DNA from 2 places in the Rhizobium sp. UBA1881 genome. Region 1 is predicted to be linked to the other one. Evidence: riboswitches for the same ligand, from Rfam matches in the RefSeq annotation. Region 1 holds a riboswitch; the other holds the start of a gene.
What was found. Region 1 has a riboswitch for S-adenosylmethionine ahead of metA (homoserine O-acetyltransferase MetA). Riboswitches for the same ligand answer to the same signal wherever they lie in the genome.
Positions count from the first base shown of each region.

Region 1 (7,725 bases):
AGACATTGGCGATGGTCGGCTGGTCGCTGGTCGTCTCGTAAACCACCGAGAGTTCGCCATCGCCATGCACGCGGTAGGTGACGAGGATGGTGCAATTGCCGGGATAGCCGCCGCGACCATCGGCATCGACGATCTTCAGGACGACGCGGTCGCTGTCGTGCTCGACGATCGTCCAGTTGCGTAGCGCGATGTTCTCGAAGCCGCCATGCAGGTGGCTGACGCCGTTTTCGTTGAGGTCGAGCTGATAATTCTTGCCGTCGATCGTGAACTTGCCGCCGCCGATGCGGTTGGCATTGCGGCCGGGCGTCGCGCCGAAATAGGCGGAATGGGCGGGATAGCTGTCGAAATCATCGAAGCCGAGGGTGAGCGGCGCGTCATGGCCTTCGAGCCTGAGGTCCTGAATGACGGCGCCCCAGGTGATCACCTTGGCGGTGAGCCCGCCGCCTGAGATTTCGACGCGATGGACGGTCTCGCCCGTCTTCGTCGTTCCAAAAACGTCCCGCTTCAATCCATCCGCCATTCTGTTTCCTCCCCGGTTCGCGTCCGCAATTTCGGGCCAGAACCTGCTCTCAATTGAATGAAATCGCAACCGCCGCGATATAAAAAACAAACGCCGCCGGTCAGGCCCGGCGGCGTATCAAGCAAGGCGAAAAGGTCTCAGCCGTCCTCGCCAATATCTTCCAGATTGTAAGGCGTCGTCTGATAGATTTCGTTGATCCAGTTGCCGAACAGCAGGTGAGCGTGGCTGCGCCAGCGGTTCTGCGGCGGGATCGACGGGTCGTTATGCGGAAAATAATTGTGCGGCATCTTGATCGGAACGCCGGCATTCACGTCGCGGAAATACTCGTCACCAAGCGATGTCGAATCATATTCGACGTGGTTGAAGATATAGAGCCGATTGCCTTTCTTCTCGTGAACGAGGCAGACTCCCATCTCGCTCGATTCCATCAGGATTTCCAGCGTGTCGGATTTTTCGATATCGGCGCGGCGCACTTCCGTCCAGCGCGAGACCGGAACCTCGAAATTGTCGGAGAAACCGTTCAGATAGACCGACGACGGCTTGAGGTTCTTGTGGCGGTAGACGCCGAAGGCCTTTTCCGTCAGCGCGTGCTTGGGAATATCGTGGAAATGGTAGATCGCGGCCATCGCGCCCCAGCAGACATTCATCGCGGAGTGCACGTTGGTGCGCGTCCAGTCGAAAATCTGCTGCATTTCATCCCAATAAGTAACGTCTTCGTATGGAAGCGTTTCGATCGGCGCGCCTGTGATGATGAAGCCGTCGAACTTCCGGTGTTTGATCTCCTCCCAGGTCTGGTAGAAGGAGAAGAGATGATCTTCCGAGGTGTTCTTCGCCTTGTGGTTCCCGACGCGAACAAGCGACAGCTCGACCTGCAGCGGCGAGGCGCCGATGAGGCGCGCCATCTGGATCTCGGTCTTGATCTTGTTCGGCATGAGGTTCAGAAGCCCGATCTGCAGGGGGCGAATGTCCTGACGGATCGCGGCCGTCTCGGTCATTACGCGCACACCTTCCTGAACCAGGGTTTCAAAGGCGGGCAGGGTATCGGGGATCTTGATCGGCATAGCGGTCACTCGATGAAAAAACGAAAATATCGCTATCGGTCCGCACGCGGCCCTTTAGCAACTTCTTTAACGTGGCTGCAAGCCGGCCGGCCAAATCACCACGGAGCGCTCTAAATAGACCCAGTCAGGCCGCGAATCAATGACCGATACGCGGCGTCGCCTATTTGCCGAGGTAACTCGCGCATTACCTGATGCTAGAAACTGTTGCTGGACAGGCTGACTCACGGTGCTATTCAGGTGCTACATACGCGTAAGGAAGCATGATGGCAGAGGACGTCAAAAGCAGACCGAGCATCCAGGGGCAGGACCGGGTAGGGTATGATCTCAGCCTGATCTTCCGCCTCAAGGTGATGTTTTCGGCATTCTGGCATTCCAGGGTGCGGGCGCCGGTGCTCATTCTCTCGACGGCGCTGATCGGGATCATTCTGGCGACAGCCTATGCCACTGTTATCCTCAACCAGTGGAACGCGCCATTCTACGACGCCATCTCACGCCGCGATCTGCCGGGGTTCTTCCACCAGCTGAAGATCTTCGCGCTGATCGCCGGCATGCTGCTTTTGCTCAACGTAGTGCAGGCCTGGCTGAACCAGATGACGGCGCTTTACATGCGCGAGGGGCTGACGCGCGATCTCGTCGACCAGTGGCTGCAGCGCAAGCGGGCGCTCAGGCTCGCCTCCAGCGGGCTGATCGGCGTCAATCCGGACCAGCGCCTGCATGAGGATGCGCGCAATCTGGCCGAAAGCACCACGGGGCTCGTCATCGGCCTGGTGCAGTCGACGATCCTGCTGGTGAGCTTCATCGGCGTTCTCTGGGAACTCTCGAGCGGCTTCGTCTTCCGCTTCGGCGAGTACGCCTTTTCCATTCCGGGCTATATGGTCTGGGCGGCGATCTTTTACGCGGCTTCCGCCTCGGTGCTCAGCCAGCTCGTGGGACGCAAGCTCGTCAAGCTCAATGCCGACCGTTTCTCCAAGGAAGCCGAGCTGCGTTTCGCGCTGATGCATGCCAACGAGAACATTCCGGCGATCACGGCTGCGCGTGGTGAAGAAAACGAGCGGGGGCGGATTAACACCGATATCAGCGCAGTTCTCGCCGTCATCAAGAAGCTGGCGATGGCAAACGTCAACCTGACCTGGGTGTCGGCCGGCTACGGCTGGCTCGTCGTCGTCATTCCGATCATCGTGGCCGCACCCGCCTATTTCTCCGGCGGCCTCACCTTCGGTCAGTTGATGATGTCGGTCGGCGCCTTCAACCAGGTCAATACGGCGCTGCGCTGGTACGTGTCCAACTTCGGCCCGATCGCCGAATGGCGCGCAACCTTGATGCGCGTCACCGATTTCCGCCAGGCTCTGACCACCATGGGCGACGATGTCGATCTCAAGGAAACGATCGCCTATGAACGCAGCGCGCCGGGTACGCTGACGCTCGAGGATGTGACCATCGCCACGAAGATGGACGAGGAGGTCGACCAGTGCGGCGGCTTCCGCCTGCATGAGGGCAGCGTCACCATCAAGGCCGGCGAGAAGGTGATGATCAACGGCGACCACAACGTCAATCGCAAGCTGCTGTTCCTGGCGATGTCGGAACTCTGGCCCTGCGGCAGCGGCAAGATCGGCCTGCCGCCCACCGACGACATGCTGTTCGTGCCTCAATCGGCCTATATTCCGGGTGGTACTTTGCGCGAAGCGCTGGCGTTTCCTGCGGCCGCCGACACCTACAAGAACGACGATGTGGTGGCGGCGCTCGAAAAAGCGGGGCTGCATAATCTCGTTGCCCGTCTGGATACGCGCGCACGCTGGGACAAGCTGCTCGATGCCGATGAACAGCGGGCTATCGGTTTCGCGCGGCTCTTGCTGGTCCGGCCGCAATGGATGGTCTTCGACGAAGTGCTAGAGGGCATGGAGCCCGAATGGCAATCGACGATGATGAAGGTGCTCGAGGCGATGCCGGATGCGACGATGATCTATATCGGCCGCTCCGACGCCTATATCGAGGCCTTCCATCCGCGCGTGCTGCATCTCGAAGCGCTTGCCGCCAAGCCCGATGAGAGCAGGGTGGCGGACAAGGCGCCGAACACGCCGGCGCCGGCGCTCTGATCGCTTCGATCAGGATCACATCGGTGGAACGATGCCGTTGGTGCCGACCGTCACCTGTGCTGCGGAGACCGTTCCGTCGGCTGCCTTTTCGCCCATGACGATGACGTGCGCGCCCGGTGTCAGGTCCGACTTCTGCGCGGCGGTGAAGGTCACGATCGGTGTGGCGTCCGATATCGAGATGGTCTTTTCCTTGCCCTGATAGGTCAGCGTCACGGTGTGGCCATCGACGGATTTTACGGCCTTCGCGACGGTCGCGTTGGTCATGCTGCTGTTGGGCTTCAAATCCCAGGGGCGGCTGCCTTCGCCGGTGCCTTTCATGGCCGCGGGAAAGATCAGAACCTCCAGGGCGCCGTCGCCGCCGTCCTGCTTGGGCAGCGAGGCGATGCCGACGAAATCGCCGGGCTTGATGTCCTCGACCGACGCCTTCTTGATGCCGCCGACCTTCCATTCCGGCTTCAGCGCAATGGTCTGGTCGGCGCCCTCGCGGGTCTTGACGACGAGCGTGTCGCCGGAAAGGCTCGCAATATCGCCGCGTACACGCACGCGCGCGGCATCGGCCGCCGATGTGATCTGCGACGTGCTCAGAAGAATGCCGACGGCAAGCGCCGCGACATGGCTGGTAATCAGATAGCGAGACATGGGTTTTCTCCTCATGGCTCCGGGGGCGGGAGCCTGCGGGAGCTTAGGCGCGAAGTCTCGGTACTGGCCAATCAATGAAATGTGAGGGTTTCCGGCTGGGAGACGGGAGCTATCTGGCAGGGTATGCCAATGGGTGGGAGAAGTTGAATGCCGGAGACGAGACTTGCGGGCCTATATCGCGCGTATATCGGCTGCCTGAATTCCCAGGATTGGGAAAACCTCGGCACATATGTCGGGCAGGATGTGCGCTATAACGGAGAGATGGTTGGGCTGGACGGCTATCGGCAGGCGCGTGAGGCCGGGTTTCGCGCGATACCCAACCTCCATTTCGACGTCCAGCTTCTGATCGCCGATGAAACCACGGTCGCCAGCCGGCTGAATTTCAACATCAGCCCGCAAGGCATGTTTCTCGGCCTGCCCGTCAACGGCAGGCGAATCTCGTTCTCCGAGAACGTGTTTTACGGGTTTGCCGAGGGCAAGATCGCGAAGGTGTGGTCGATCGTCGACAAGGCGGCGATCGAGGCTCAGCTTTCGGCGGCGTAGAGGGCGATCAGCCCTCCAGCTCTTCCCGGAGCATCTCGAGTTCCAGCCACTCTTCTTCCATCTTCACCAGGCTGTCGCGGAATTTCTCCATTTCGGCGGCCAGGCGGTTGAAGGTCGTGGGGTCCTTGGAGAAGAGGTTGGTGTCGGCCATCTTTTCCTCGCGCTTGGCGATCTCGGCTTCGGCCTTGGCCATCTCCTTGGGCAGGTTTTCGAGCGCGAACTTCTGCTTGAAGGAGAGCTTTCCCTTGCCCTTCGGCGCTTCGGCGGCAGGGGCCGCGTCCTGCGCTTTCGCCTTTTCGGCTTTCTCCGCCTTCTTGCGCTCGTCGGCGGCACCCTTGCGCTGCGCCAGCATGTCGGAATAGCCGCCGGCATATTCGATCCAGCGGCCATCGGGCGCATCCGGTACGGCGGGTGCGATCGTCGAGGTCACGGTGCGGTCGAGGAAGTCACGGTCGTGGCTGACGAGGATGACGGTGCCCGGGAAGCCGGCGACGACTTCCTGCAAGAGATCCAGCGTCTCGATGTCGAGGTCGTTGGTCGGCTCGTCGAGGATCAGCAAGTTGGATGGCCGCGCCAGCATGCGGGCGAGCATCAGGCGGGCGCGCTCGCCGCCCGAGAGGTTCTTGATCGGCGTGCGGGCTTGTTCCGGCTGGAACAGGAATTCCTTCATGTAGCCGGTGACGTGGCGTTGTTCGCCGTTCACAAGCAGGTTCTCGCCGCGCCCGTCGGTGAGATAATGCGCCAGCGTGTCCTCGGGGTTGAGGTCTTCGCGCTTCTGGTCGAGCGTGGCGATCTCCAGATTGGTGCCGAGCTTGATGATGCCGGTGTCGGGCGCGAGCTGGCCGGTCAGCATCTTCAGCAGCGTCGTCTTGCCAGCGCCGTTCGGGCCGACGAGGCCGATGCAATCGCCGCGATGAACGCGGATCGAAAACGGCGTGACGATCGGACGTTCGCCATAGGTCTTGGTAATCTTGTCGGCCTCGATGACGAGCTTGCCGGATTCCTGCGCGTCGGAAACGGTGGCCTGAACGGTGCCCTGCGGACCCTTGTGGCCGCGATAGCTGGCGCGCATCGTCTGCAGCTCGCCGAGGCGGCGCATGTTGCGCTTGCGGCGCGCGGTGACGCCGTAGCGCAGCCAGTGCTCTTCGCGCTCGATCGCCTTGCCGAGCTTGTGCTGTTCCATCTCCTCGGCTTCGAGCACCTGGTCGCGCCAGGCTTCGAAATGGGCGAAGCCACGGTCGAGGCGGCGCGAGGTGCCGCGGTCGAGCCAGACGGTGGCGGTCGAGACCTTTTCGAGGAAACGCCTGTCGTGCGAGATCAACACCAGCGCGCTGCGGGTCTTCTGCAGCTCGCCTTCCAGCCACTCGATGGTGGGTAGGTCGAGGTGGTTGGTCGGCTCGTCGAGCAGCAGGATATCGGGCTCGGGCGCCAGAACGCGGGCAAGGGCCGCGCGGCGCGCTTCGCCGCCCGAGAGGTTCTTCGGGTCTTCCTCGCCGGTGAGGCCGAGATGCGAGAGAAGGTAGGTGACGCGGTAGGGGTCGTCGCCCGGTCCAAGCCCCGCTTCCGCGTAGGCTTGCACCGTGCTGTAGCCGGCGAAATCGGGCGCCTGTTCGAGATAGCGCACGGTGGACGACGGATGGCGGAACACCTCGCCGGACTGCGCCTCGACCATTCCGGCGGCGATCTTCAGGAGTGTCGACTTGCCGGAACCGTTGCGGCCGACAAGGCAGATCTTGTCGCCGGGCTCCACCTGCAGGGCAGCGCCCGCCAGAAGCGGCGCGCCGCCGAAGCTCAGGAAGATATCGTCGAGTTTAAGGATAGGGGGCGCCAAAAATCAGACTCCGGAAAGATCGTAAGGGCGGGCGAGCACGATGGCGCGGCCGCTTTCAAGCGAGAAGCGCACGGGGCCTTCCGCGACATTGGAAATGGTGCGCGACGAGCCGAAGGGCAAATGGAAATCGCTGAGCGGATAGCGAGCGTTTTCGATGAAGAGGCCGTTGAGCTCGCTGAAGGCGGGCACGGAAAACAGGCTGTTCTTCGGCAGATCGACCGTAATGCTGCCGGCAATCAGCGGCACGGCTTCCTCCGTGCCCGAGGTCAGCAGCACGTCGAGGCCGGTCTCGGCGAGGCTGACGGCGTAGAGCAGGTGCTGCAGCGCGTGGTCGGAGCGGTCGCCTGAGAGGGCGCCCACGAGGATCAGTCGCTTTGCGCCGCGCGCGATCGCTTCCGACACGGCGATCTCGCCATCGGTGGCGGCCTTGGCGGCGGGGTAGGGCTTTCTCGGGATAGCCGAGAAAGCGGCCGTCAAATCATCCGGCGTGGAATCGAAATCGCCGACCCAGAGCTCCGGCCTGACATCGAGCGCCAGCGCGTGCCGCATGCCACCATCTGCCGCGATGAAACGGCTGCCGGATACGGCGGCGCGAAGGCGCTCCGTCATGTGCAGCTCGCCGCCGAGCAGGATGGTGAAGGTGGATTGGCTCATGGGCATTGCCCATAGCGCAAAGCGGGGGAAAAGGGAAAGGGCGCGGACATGGTTTGTCCGCGCCCTCCGGCGTTTCTGCGATAAAGCCTGGCTAAAGCGCGTCGCGATCCTTCGGATTCGCTTGCCACGCTTTAAGCCTTTGTCTGTCGCATGTCGGTGCCGCAAAACCGCTGCACACTTTTGCGCGACATGCTTTAGAACCGGTAGGTCACACCGGCGCCGATCAGCCAGGGATCGAGCTTGGCCTTGCCGGTCATGTCGGCGCCGCCGACGTTCACGTTGAAATCGGGACGCAGGAAGATCTTCTTGACGTCGACGTTAAGGCCCCAGTGCTCGTCGAACATGTAGTCGAAGCCGGCCTGGAGCGCGACGCCGAAGGTGTTG
Region 1 covers NZ_DDHH01000194.1:39,518-47,242, reverse strand. Annotated here, with positions in the region: gene B3605_RS24190 (aldose epimerase family protein) at 1-520, opposite strand, end outside; gene metA (homoserine O-acetyltransferase MetA) at 658-1,581, opposite strand; SAM riboswitch at 1,616-1,693, opposite strand; gene B3605_RS24180 (ABC transporter ATP-binding protein/permease) at 1,845-3,674, shown strand; gene B3605_RS24175 (DUF5666 domain-containing protein) at 3,690-4,328, opposite strand; gene B3605_RS24170 (ester cyclase) at 4,461-4,856, shown strand; gene B3605_RS24165 (ABC-F family ATP-binding cassette domain-containing protein) at 4,864-6,687, opposite strand; gene B3605_RS24160 (thiamine diphosphokinase) at 6,691-7,347, opposite strand; partial or broken gene B3605_RS24155 (OmpW/AlkL family protein) at 7,536-7,725, opposite strand, start outside.

Region 2 (8,062 bases), on a different contig from region 1:
ACCTCGTGGCTGCGCACTTCAAGGACGGCGCGGCTGCCGCGGCCGCCGGCGGGGGCGTGGCCGAAGCCGGGGTCGAAGAAGCCGGCGTAGTGGACGCGGAATTCGCCGACCAGCGGGTCGAAGGGCGTCATCTCGGCGGCGTAATGCGGGGGCACGTGGACCGCTTCGCGCGAGACGAGGATGTAGAACTCATCGGGATCGAGGATCAGTTCGTTGCGACCGCGGCTGTAGATCGGCTCCCAGAAATCGAAGATATCGTGCTGGGCCTTCTTGTCGACGTCGACGACCGCCGTGTGGTGCTTGCCGCGATAGCCGATCAGGCCGTCCTTGTCGCCGGCGAGATCGATCGACAGTGCGATGCCGCCACCCGAGACGTTGGGCCTGGCGCTGGCGACCAGCGTCTCGGCATCGTGCAGCGCCAGCAGTTCCGGCTCGCCGAGCAGCGACTGGCCGATGCGGAAGCGGATTTGCGACAGGCGCGAGCCGCGACGCACGACGATCGGGAAGGTGCGCGGCGAGATTTCGAGATAGAGCGGGCCGGAATAGCCGGCCGGGATCTTGTCGAATTCCTGCGCGTAATCGGTGATGACGCGGGTGAAGATATCGAGGCGGCCGGTCGAGCTTTTCGGGTTGGCCGAGGCCGACATGTCGGCCGGAAGATCGAGGCGCTCCATGAGCGGGACGATGTAGACGCAGCCGGTTTCGAGCACCGCGCCTTCCGAGAGGTCGACGACATGCAGGCTCAATCGGTCGAGCTTGTCGGAGACGAGGCTGTTCGGACCCGGCATGAAGCTGGCGCGGACGCGGAAGGCCTTGGCACCGAGACGCAGATCAAGGCTCGCCGGCTGGATCTGGTCGCTGTCGAGCTCGCGCTCCGCGACGAGGCGCCCCGTCTCGAACAACGCGGCAATCGCGCGGTCTGCCAATATTCCTGTTTCGCGAGCCATCATGCCCCATCCATAATTTGCCGCAGACAAAACCAAAATCGAGGAATTGACGCAAGCGCGCAACAGCAGTATTGCAGCTTTATCCCGTGGTGATTTGGCCGGTCGGCTTGCAGCCACGTTAAACAAGTGGCTAAATAGACCGGGTTGAAACCGGTCTGCATTTGCGGCCGGTTTTTTTGTGTTCGAAAGTGGTGATTCATGAGCAAGACTTGGCGCCCGGCAACCCAACTGGTCCACGGCGGAACGCTGCGCTCGCAGTATAGCGAGACCTCCGAGGCGATCTACCTCACGCAAGGGTTTGTCTACGATACAGCGGAAGCCGCCGAGGCGCGCTTCAAGGGAGAGACCGAGGGCTATATTTACGCCCGCTACGGCAGCCCGACCAACGACATGTTCGAAAAGCGCATGTGCGCGATGGAAGGTGCGGAAGAAGCCCGCGCCACCGCATCGGGCATGGCAGCCGTCGCAGCCGCCATCCTCTGCCAGGTGAAGGCCGGCGATCATATCGTGGCCGCCCGCGCGCTCTTCGGCTCCTGCCGCTGGGTTGTCGAGACGCTGGCGCCGAAGTACGGCATCGAGTGCACGCTGGTCGACGGCCGCTATCTTGAGAACTGGGAAAAGGCGATCCGCCCGAACACCAAGGTGTTCTTCCTGGAAAGCCCGACCAACCCGACGCTCGAAGTGGTCGATATCGCCGGCGTTGCCAAGCTCGCCAACCAGATCGGCGCCAAGGTCGTGGTCGACAACGTCTTCGCGACGCCGATCTTCCAGAAGCCGCTGGAACTCGGCGCCCATATCGTCGTCTATTCCGCAACCAAGCATATCGACGGCCAGGGCCGCAGCCTCGGCGGCGTGATCCTCTCGGATACGGAGTGGGTCAACGAGCATCTGCAAGACTATTATCGCCACACCGGCCCGGCCATGTCGCCGTTCACGGCGTGGACGCTGCTGAAGGGTCTCGAGACGCTGCCGCTGCGCGTCAAGCAGCAGACCGAGAACGCCGGCAAGATCGCCGACTTCCTGGCCGAGCAGAAGCAGGTCGCCAAGGTGATCTATCCCGGCCGCAAGGACCATCCGCAGGCCGATATCGTCGCCAAGCAGATGAAGGGTGGCTCGACGCTGGTGGCGATCGAACTCAAGGGCGGCAAGGAAGCGGCGTTCGCGCTGCAGAACGCGCTCGAGATCGTTAAGATCTCCAACAATCTCGGCGATGCGAAGAGCCTGATCACGCATCCGGCGACGACCACGCACAAGAACCTGACGGACGAGGCCCGCGCCGAACTCGGCATTTCGCCCGGCACCGTGCGCCTGTCGGCTGGTATCGAGGATACCGACGACCTGATCGAGGATTTCGCGCAGGCGCTCTCCAAGATCAAGGCCTGATCAAGAATAGCCGGCCGGGTCGATGTGATCCGGCCGGCATTTAAACGGGCATTTCTGCAATTTACTCGCGCTGAGCGGGAGCTGCATTAGTCTTAACGCGCGAATTTTTCGCGCTTACAGCCAATTGATTGCGGATTCCGGCCTGGTTTATTGACCTGCCGCACCTCTTATAAGATACCAGTAAGGTATTCTTATTATGGTGTAGGCATGTACCGCGCCCTGACACGAGATATTGAAGTGGTGGTCGAGCCCTTTTACCTGGAGGAGCAATCCGACCCGGACGACGACCGCTATGTGTGGGGCTACCGCATCGTCATCAGCAACAATTCGGACCTTACGGTACGCCTCGTCAACCGCTATTGGAACATTACCGACCAGAACGGCGTCGTCGACGAAGTGAGCGGCGCGGGCGTTGTCGGCGAACAGCCGACGCTTAGCCCCGGTGATACCTACGAATATTCATCGGGCTGCCCGCTCGATACGCCATCGGGCCTGATGTTCGGCCATTACCAGATGGAAACCGATAAAGGCGAGGTCTTCCAGGTGGAAATCCCCGCCTTCTCTCTTGATTCACCCGGCCTGCTCAGAGTGCTGAACTAACCTTTTTTTGTCGCATGTCGGTGCCGCAAAACCGCTGCACACTTTTGCACGACATGCTTCGGGTTACTCAGCCGCCTGCGCAAGCTCTTCGGCCTCGAAACGATAGGTCGTCGAGCAGAATTCGCAGGTGACCGCGATCTTGCCCTCTTCCTGACTCGCTTCGATCTCCTCGGCGGAGAAGCCCTTGAGCACGCCCTTGATCTTCTCGCGCGAGCAGGAGCAGCGGTCGAACACTTCGCGCGGCTCGTAGACGCGCACGCCGCGCTCATGGAACAGCCGGAACAGCAGGCGTTCGACACCGACCTGCGGATCGGTCAGCTCGTCGGCGTCGATGGTCTCCACCAGCGAACGCGCTTCGGCCCATGCATCGTCTTCCGCATGCTGGACGGTACCTTCGTCGCCATCGCCACCATGCAGGTCGGCCTGGCGCATGCGCTCGGGCGCTTCCGGCAGAAACTGGGCAACGAGGCCCCCTGCCCGCCAGCGATGACGCGGCTTGCCGGCTTCGTCGCGGTCGAACAGTTCGGCGGCGGCGAGGCGCACGCGCGTCGGGATCTGTTCCGACTGGCGGAAGTAGGTGCCGGCAATGTCTTCCAGCGTAGCACCGTCGAGCGCGACGATGCCCTGGTAAGGCTGGCTGAACTTGCCCTGGTCGATGGTGAACGCCAACATGCCCTTGCCGAGCAACTGCTCGGGTTCGGCGCGACCGGCGGCAACCGCCTCGTCCAGAAGCGTCTGGTCAAAGCGGGCGTAGGCGCGCACGTTCTCGGGCGTCGAGAAGTCGGCGACAAGCAGATCGACCGGGCCGTCGCTCTTCGTCTGCACGGTGAACTTGCCTTCGAACTTCAGCGACGTGCCAAGCAGCACCGTCAGCGCGATGACTTCGGCCAGCAGGCGGGCGACGGGCGCGGGATAGTTGTGGCGATCGAGGATCGCATCCAGCATCGGGCCGAGCTGGACGGCGCGACCGCGCACATCCAGGCCTTCCACCTGAAACGGAACGACATGATCATCACCGGCGAAATCGAATTCGCCGAGAGTGGCTGCAGCTTCTGCCATGGTCTTCTCCTAGTCTGAGGGCAGCGGACGAGCCCGTCCATCCGCCAGCGCGGCCACGGGCCTGTCCGGCCCGATGTGGCCTCCAGTATGGTTCAGATCGCGCCCAGGCACCAAGCAAGAATCGACTTCTGCGCATGAAGACGGTTTTCCGCTTCATCGAAGACCACGGATTGCGGGCCGTCGATCACTTCGTCGGTAACTTCCTCACCACGATGGGCCGGCAGGCAATGCATGAACAATGCATCCTTGTCGGCCTGTGCCATCAAAGCCGAATTGACCTGATAAGGCTGGAAGACGTTGTGACCCCGGGCCCGATGTTCCTGATTCATGGAGACCCAGGTATCGGTCACCACGCAATCGGCGCCGGCGACCGCACGGTCTGCATCATGGCTCAGCATGATCTCGGCACCCTCATTGCGGGCCCAGTTCAGATAGTGATCCTTCGGCTCGGAACCAAGGGGTACCGCCATGTTCATGCGATAGCCGAAACGGGCAGCGCCTTCGACCAGCGAATGCAGCACGTTGTTACCATCGCCCATCCAGGCGATCGTCTTGCCCTTGATGGGGCCGCGATGCTCTTCGAAGGTCATGATATCGGCCATGATCTGGCAGGGATGGGTATCATCCGTCAGCGCGTTGATGACGGGGACGGTCGCGTGTTCGGCGAGCTCCAGCATGCGCGCATGGTCGGTGGTGCGGATCATGATCGCGTCGACATAGCGCGACAGGACCTTGGCAGTGTCGCCAATCGTCTCTGCGCGGCCGAGCTGCATTTCGGTGCCCGAGAGGAACAGCGTTTCGCCGCCGAGCTGGCGCATGCCGACGTCGAAGGAGACGCGCGTGCGGGTCGAGGGCTTTTCGAAGATCATCGCCAGCATCTTGCCTGCCAGCGGCTTGTCGCCCTGGCCGGCCTTGAAGGCCTGCTTGCGGGTCTTGGCGTCATCCATGATGACCCTGAGGTCGGAGGAGGTTACCGCGGAGAGATCGAGAAAGTGTTTTGGGGAAGCCATCTGTCCTTAACCTGTTACGCCCGCCATCCGGCCGGGCATCCATCCATTCAAGCCGTCTTCTTTGCCTTGGCGCGCACGCTCTCGGCGGCGCGTTCGAGACGCGCGAGGCCTTCGCGGGCTTCGTCAGCGGTGACGACGAGCGGAGGAAGCAAACGGATGACGTTGTCGCCGGCCGGAATGGCCAGCAGGTTGGCAGCGCGGATGGCCTGCAGGAGCTCAGTCGACGGAACGGCCGCCTTGACGCCGAGCATAAGGCCTTCGCCGCGGATGTCCTCGATCACATCGGGGAAACGATCCTTCAGCGATGCGAGGCCCTGACGGAAGACGAGCGCGACGTCATTGACGTGGCGCAGGAAGCCTTCCTCGAGGAGGACATCGAGCACGGCATTGCCGACGGCCATGGCGAGCGGGTTGCCGCCATAGGTCGAGCCATGGGTGCCGGCCTTCATGCCGGAGGCTGCTTCAGCTGTTGCAAGGCAGGCGCCGAGCGGGAAACCACCGCCGATGCCCTTGGCGACCGCCATGATGTCGGGCGTGACGCCGGACCATTCATGCGCGAAGAGCTTGCCGGTGCGGCCAACGCCGGACTGAACCTCGTCGAGGATCAGAAGCAGGCCGTGTTCGTCGCAGAGCTGGCGCAGCGCCTTCATGAATTCCGTGGTTGCCGGGCGGATACCGCCCTCGCCCTGTACCGGCTCGATCAGGATACCGGCCGTGGCATCGGTGATGGCGGCACGGACGGCTTCGATATCGCCGAAGGGCACCTGGTCGAAACCGGGCGTCTTGGGGCCGAAGCCTTCGAGATACTTTTCCTGGCCGCCGGCGGCGATCGTTGCCAGCGTGCGGCCGTGGAAGGCGCCTTCGAAGGTGATGATGTGGAAGCGCTCGGGATGGCCCTTCGAATACTGGTAGCGGCGCGCGGTCTTGATCGCGCACTCCAGAGCCTCGGCGCCGGAATTGGTGAAGAACACCTTATCCGCGAAGGTTGCATCCGTCAGCCGCTTGGCGAAGCGCTCCTGGCCGGGGATCTCGTAAATGTTGGAAAGGTGCCAGACCTTCTCGGCCTGATCCTTCAGCGCGCCGACGACGTGCGGGTGGCTATGGCCGACGGAGGTCACGGCAACGCCCGCGCCGAAATCGAGATATCGCTCACCAGTTTCGGTGATCAGCCACACGCCCTCTCCTCGCTCGAACCGCAGCGGGGCACGAGAGTAGGTATCATAAAGCGGCGCGGCTTCAGCCATGGCGCGATCTCCTGTCATTCGCTCAACAATGGCCCGGACTCCGGCTAAAAAGCGGGTGCCCGGAAATGAAAAATGCCGCCTTTCGGCGGCGAGGGGCACTATTGTCTTTTCGCAGTGCGATGTCAACAAAACTGAGCTTTTGTCGCATGCGTCAAGCAAGCATCGGGGCGCCGGCGAGCTATCAACAGCTAATGTTGCAGAAATGACTCTACCACCCAGCAAGTTGGGGAAAACCGAGAAATCGATTCGCCGCGATTCAACCGACTCTTGTCACGGAGTCGCCCTCACTCTAGGTTAAAACTCAATTACTAGACTGCATGCGGCGGAACTAGTCACCAAAATCGAGCAAGCGTTTCTTGGTCCGGACACGTCCGCGCCATGGGTGAAGGATTCTGCCTACACCAACGCAATAAGGCGGAGACAGGGCATGAACTGGACAGACGAGCGCGTTGAGAGACTGAAGAAGCTTTGGGCCGAAGGCCTGAGCGCCAGCCAGATTGCGGCACAACTTGGCGGTGTAAGCCGCAACGCCGTCATCGGCAAGGTCCACCGCCTGAACCTGCCTGGCCGCGCCAAGGCCGGCGGCACGACCACGGCGACGCGGGCACCGAAGCGCCCGGCGGTTTCGACCCCGCGCCCCGCCAACAGCTTCAATTCCGCACGCATCTCGCCAAGCCGCGCCGTTGCCCGCCCGCAGGGCGCAGTGGCTCTCAAGGAAGAGATGGACATCGATGCGATCGAGGAAGTCCGTTACCGTCCGGCTTCCAACGTTGTCGTTCCGATCTCGCGCCGCCTAGGCCTCACGGAACTGACCGAGCGTACGTGCAAGTGGCCGGTCGGCGATCCGCTGACGGATGACTTCCACTTCTGCGGCTGCGAGTCCCCTGACAACTCGCCGTACTGCACCTATCACCAGCGCATGGCCTACCAGCCGGTCAACGAGCGCCGCAAGGCCGCCAACCGGGTCGCATGACCCGGAAAGCCGGATAAGGAACACAAGAAAACGGGCCCTCGCGGGGCCCGTTTTTCGTTGGACCGGATGAAATGGAAGCGTCTTACGCTTCCATCGAATAACCAGCGCCGCGAACGGTGCGGATGACATCCTGCATGTTCGAGAAGTTGAGCGCCTTGCGCAGGCGGCCGACGTGAACGTCGACGGTGCGCTCGTCGACATAGATGTCATGGCCCCAGACGCCATCGAGCAGCTGCGAGCGGGAGAAGACGCGGCCCGGCGACGACATCAAGAATTCCAGTAGGCGGAATTCGGTCGGTCCGAGGCGGACTTCGCGGCTCTTGCGGTGAACGCGGTGGGTTTCGCGATCGAGTTCGATATCGCCGCACTTCAGCAGCGAGGACAGCACTTCCGGCTTGGCGCGGCGCAGCATCGCCTTGACGCGGGCAACGAGCTCAGGTGTCGAGAACGGCTTGACGACATAGTCGTCGGCGCCGGTCGACAGGCCGCGAACACGTTCGCTTTCCTCGCCACGGGCGGTCAGCATGATGATCGGCAGGCGCTCCGTCTCCGGGCGCATGCGCAGGCGACGGCAGAGCTCGATGCCGGATACGCCGGGCAGCATCCAATCGAGGATCAAAAGGTCAGGCGTGCGTTCCTGCAGCCGGATCTCGGCCTCGTCACCGCGAAGGATGGTATCGACTTCGAAGCCTTCGGCCTCAAGGTTATAGCGAAGAAGCACGCTCAGTGCTTCTTCGTCTTCAACGACTGCTACTCTTGGGATCATTCGTCTCGGTCTCCTGGGGGCGTGGGTCCGGAACGCTTATTCCGTGACCGCGCCGACGGTGTTGGCGGTGTCGTCCTTCG
Region 2 covers NZ_DDHH01000152.1:13,510-21,571, forward strand. Annotated here, with positions in the region: gene B3605_RS18245 (2'-deoxycytidine 5'-triphosphate deaminase) at 1-950, opposite strand, end outside; SAM riboswitch at 1,024-1,102, shown strand; gene B3605_RS18250 (O-succinylhomoserine sulfhydrylase) at 1,146-2,330, shown strand; gene apaG (Co2+/Mg2+ efflux protein ApaG) at 2,538-2,930, shown strand; gene B3605_RS18260 (Hsp33 family molecular chaperone) at 2,994-3,989, opposite strand; gene argF (ornithine carbamoyltransferase) at 4,082-4,999, opposite strand; gene B3605_RS18270 (aspartate aminotransferase family protein) at 5,047-6,243, opposite strand; gene B3605_RS18275 (GcrA family cell cycle regulator) at 6,671-7,216, shown strand; gene phoB (phosphate regulon transcriptional regulator PhoB) at 7,299-7,982, opposite strand; gene phoU (phosphate signaling complex protein PhoU) at 8,019-8,062, opposite strand, start outside.
Region 2: it holds a riboswitch for S-adenosylmethionine, as region 1 does, so the genes downstream of both, B3605_RS18250 (O-succinylhomoserine sulfhydrylase) here and metA (homoserine O-acetyltransferase MetA) in region 1, are expected to answer to the same signal.